DNA from 2 places in the Peribacillus sp. RS7 genome. Region 2 is predicted to be linked to the other one. Evidence: a T-box and tRNA genes for the amino acid it is inferred to sense, from the RefSeq annotation. Region 2 holds a T-box; the other holds one or more tRNA genes.
The links. A T-box is a leader RNA that pairs with one kind of tRNA and senses whether it is charged. The one in region 2 lies ahead of ACDZ29_RS02190 (valine--tRNA ligase), so its partner is inferred to be a tRNA-Val.

Region 1 (2,200 bases), 2.6 Mb from region 2:
TGTGGAAGCAATTGCAAAAATCGTTTATGAATTGCAGTTCCCGTATAAAGCTGATCTTAAGCTTGAGGAATGCATCCACAGCGTTGAGCGTGTCCTGTTGAAAAGGGAAATTCAACATGCCATTTTAGTCGGTGTGGAGCTGGATAAACTAGCAGAGCAAAAAAAGCTATCAGAACCCCTGCAATCGATTGTTGAATCTGATGAAGGTTTATTCGGAGTGGATGAAACGATTGCCTTTGGTGCAGTGCTCGGTTACGGAAGCATTGCTGTAACGACCTTTGGCCATTTGGACAAAAATAAAATAGGCGTCATTCACGAACTTGATAAGAAACAAGAAGGAATCGTGCATACCTTCCTGGATGATATCGTTGCAAGTATTGCCGCGAGTGCCGCCTCAAGGTTAGCTCATCGTCTGAGAGATGAAGAAGAATCATTAACTGAACAGGAAAAGGACATTCAGGAAGAAGAAGAGTTAATTGGTTGAATCTTAATAAACAATTTTCATCCAGACCTATCAAACCTGGCCTTAATGAGGCGGGCAGAAAGGATATTGGCCATTTTAAATGTCCGTTTTGTCTGCCTTAGAAAACAGAATGCGTGAATATGGCCTGGATAAACTTCAAGCACCTGGATTTTCCGCTGCGTAATCTTTCCTTGTTCGGAGAGATAGATTATTTCCAATGGAGCGTTTTCTTCCATATGTTTGCGAAGTATATATTTCATTCCTTGTCACTCCTTTGCTGACTTGTTTGCTTGCTATATTATATGCGAACATACGTTTTTTATGCAAGGGAAAAGGGAACGTCGGTTCTGGTTTTTAAGTGAGGTAAAAAAAAAAAGATAAAATTAAAACTTTTTTAATATAACTCGTTGACTTTTTAACAAAAAAACTTATAATAAATTATGTACTTAAGTAATTTACCAGCCAGTCTTACATACGACTTGTTAGCTCAGTGGGAGAGCACTTCCTTGACAGGGAAGGGGTCGTGGGTTCGAATCCCTCACAGGTCATCCGAACGGCGGAAGCATTGTTAAACAATGTTTTTGCCGTTTTTTATTTTAAATCACGACTGTATTATGATGGGGTCAAGTTAAACACCATGGAATGCCAACAAACCACTTCACGCTAAAATATGTGAGGTGTTTTTTTATGCTTTTAAAATTTGGAATTCAAGTGTTTCATGAAGATCGTCAATTTAAAAATCTTACCGAAAGTATTTAATGCTAGTCACAGGTCATCAACAGCCAAAGGCTTAAATCCATGATATAACAGGGATTTTGGCCCATTTTCTGTTTTCGTTTCCATGCATTTTTCTTTGTGTTCATGCTTTGCACAAAGTTGCTCAGAAACTGCATATGACGGTGAATCGTTCGTTGCATGACGTTAGCCTCTTTGATACACTATGCAGAAGTACATTTCACTTTGATTGCTAGGATTAAAATCGAAAGACATTAATAAGATGTATGAACTTTACATAAATCATGGTCCTTGTAAGCTGTGGGGTGCTCCAATCGAGACCTGAAAAGGGGAGCGGATTATCCTGTTACTACAGTTGCTTTAGACTTTTGAAAGAAGTAACGAAGTTCAGTTTAACCTGATATATAGGGGAATAAAGGGACAAAATACAATACAATATAATATTGTTTATAAGAAAAAATCATATGTTCCCTCATACAGCAGGAGTTGTATGGGGGCTTGTATTTTATCAAGAATTTTCTGTTTAGATGACTATACAGTAATAAAATAAGGAGGAAGAAATGAACAATTATAAATTGACGATTCAATATGATGGCGGGCGCTATAAGGGCTGGCAACGACTCGGTAATAGTGATGATACCATTCAAGGGAAAATAGAAAATGTATTAACGGAAATGGTAGGGGAAAAAATTGAAATCATCGGATGCAGCAGAACAGATGCAGGTGTACATGCTCTTGCTCAAATTGCCAATTTTAAGATCGGAGAAAATCTGACTGAATCTGAAATCATGAACTATTTGAATAGATATTTACCCCAAGATATCAGCGTTGTGGATGTTACATTAGTTCCTGATCGTTTTCATGCCCGTTATAATGCTAAGGATAAAACCTATCTGTATAAGATCTGGAACGAGCAATATACAAATCCTTTCATGCGAAAGTACAGTATGCATGTTGAGGAAAAGCTGAATATCACAAAAATGAAAAGAGCATGTCAATATT
Region 2 (2,200 bases):
GAAGAAGAATTGCTGCTCATGCAAAGTTATCTGGCTTTCCCTGGATCAGCTTTGGAATTAGTGAAGGGTTATTCCGATGGCAGGGGACATCGTTCAGAGCTTGATAATGTTACTCAACTGCAGCGGCAATTTTGGCTACTGAAGAATATTGAGTATATGGTGATGAAAATCGAAGAGATCGAACAGCAGAAAAAGGCGGCTGCCGAGGCTGCCAAAGAAGAGCAATCACCCCCAAGCTAAATATACATGATTGGATCATCTCCAGTCATGTATATTTTTTTGCTGTAAGGGAATAATTAAATCCATTCGAAATACAAAGACATGGCCAAGAAAATAAAGGCGATTAGCAGGAGCATATCGAAGAAAGTAGGGAAAATCAGCGTACGCAATCCTTGGAATACGACAAAGGGGATGATGAACTGCTGGCAAACACCCCGGAATTTTTTCATCCAAGGCGGTAAAGTATAGGGGGTATATCTTCGCTTCATATTATTACCTTCCTTTTTAGGGCTTCTTATATTCTATGGGCGGGTAGTGGAAAAGGTGAAAAAACGGTCACATTCACTGTTCCTGGAGGATAAAATAAAGAAAATGGCCGGGCAGCGGGATCGAATGCATGTAATGGAATGCTTCCTAAAGAAAGAAAGCGAAAAGATGATTGACTGGAGCCCCATATTTTTTGTACTATATACTATATGCATTCAATGATTTTACATATGAATATAAATCAATGCAAAGACCGGAAATAGTAAGATGAAATGCACTTTTCAGAGAGGAAACCAATTGGTGCGAGGTTTCCAGGCAGCAGCATCCGAAGTCGTCCGCGAGCAGTTTTCGTGAAAGATCTTAAGTAGCGAAGGCCGGTGAAGAGCCGTTATCCGATTTGAGAGCCGAAAGAGATTTTTTACTTTTTCGGAAAAAAGGTGGCACCGCGAACAACTTCCTTCGTCCTTTTGTGATGATGGAAGTTTTTTTTATGCCCAAATAAGGAGGAAATGATATGGAAGAGAACCAAATTTCGATGCCGACTAAATATGATCCGCAGACGATAGAGAAAGGCCGCTACAAATGGTGGCTTGATGGGAAGTTTTTCGAAACGACGGGTGACGATAAAAAAGAACCATACACGATTGTCATCCCCCCGCCGAACGTGACTGGTAAGCTGCATCTTGGCCATGCATGGGATACGACACTTCAAGATATATTGACACGCATGAAAAGGATGCAAGGCTATGATGTTTTATGGTTGCCGGGCATGGATCATGCCGGTATCGCCACTCAAGCGAAAGTTGAACAGAAACTTCGTGCGGAAGGCGTGAGCCGTTATGACCTTGGACGTGAAAAGTTCGTGGAAGAGACATGGAAATGGAAAGAGGAATACGCGAGCCATATCCGTGAACAATGGTCAAAGCTGGGTCTTGGACTTGATTATACCCGTGAGCGCTTCACTCTTGATGAAGGGCTTTCAAAAGCAGTGCGCGAAGTGTTCGTTTCGCTTTATAAGAAGGACTTGATTTATCGCGGCGAATACATCATCAACTGGGATCCATCAACGAAAACGGCGTTATCCGATATCGAGGTTATTTACAAAGATGTACAGGGTGCATTTTACCATATGAAATATCCGTTAGTTGACGGATCAGGTGAAATTGAAATAGCCACCACCCGTCCGGAAACGATGCTTGGCGATACTGCGGTTGCTGTACATCCTGAAGATGATCGGTATAAACACTTGATCGGCAAAAAGGTTCGCTTGCCAATTACAGGCCGGGAAATCCCGATTGTCGGTGATGACTATGTCGATATGGAATTCGGTTCAGGCGCGGTTAAGATTACTCCTGCTCATGATCCGAATGACTTCGAAATCGGGAACCGTCACGATTTGGAGCGCATCCTTGTCATGCATGAAGATGGCTCGATGAATGAAAAGGCCGGTAAATATGAAGGTATGGACCGTTTTGAATGCCGTAAACAAATCGTCAAAGACCTTCAGGAAGAAGGAGTACTCTTCAAAATCGAAGATCACCTTCACTCAGTCGGTCATTCAGAGAGAAGCGGTGCTGTTGTTGAACCATATCTATCGACTCAATGGTTCGTAAAAATGCAGCCTCTAGCTGATGCATCCGTTGATCTTCAAAAAGGATCCGATGAGGAAAAAGTTCATTTCGTACCGGATCGTTTCGAAAAAACGTATCTCCGT

Region 1: it encodes a tRNA-Val, which carries the amino acid that the T-box ahead of ACDZ29_RS02190 (valine--tRNA ligase) is inferred to sense. The anticodon was not compared.

What each region holds. Positions count from the first base shown of each region.
Region 1 is NZ_CP168135.1:3,413,251-3,415,450, forward strand. Features, by position in the region: gene ACDZ29_RS17175 (phosphatidylglycerophosphatase A) at 1-484, shown strand, start outside; gene ACDZ29_RS17180 (hypothetical protein) at 502-723, opposite strand; tRNA gene ACDZ29_RS17185 (tRNA-Val) at 940-1,011, shown strand; gene truA (tRNA pseudouridine(38-40) synthase TruA) at 1,759-2,200, shown strand, end outside.
Region 2 is NZ_CP168135.1:415,444-417,643, reverse strand. Features, by position in the region: gene ysxE (spore coat protein YsxE) at 1-240, shown strand, start outside; gene ACDZ29_RS02195 (hypothetical protein) at 297-488, opposite strand; T-box leader at 727-956, shown strand; gene ACDZ29_RS02190 (valine--tRNA ligase) at 1,001-2,200, shown strand, end outside.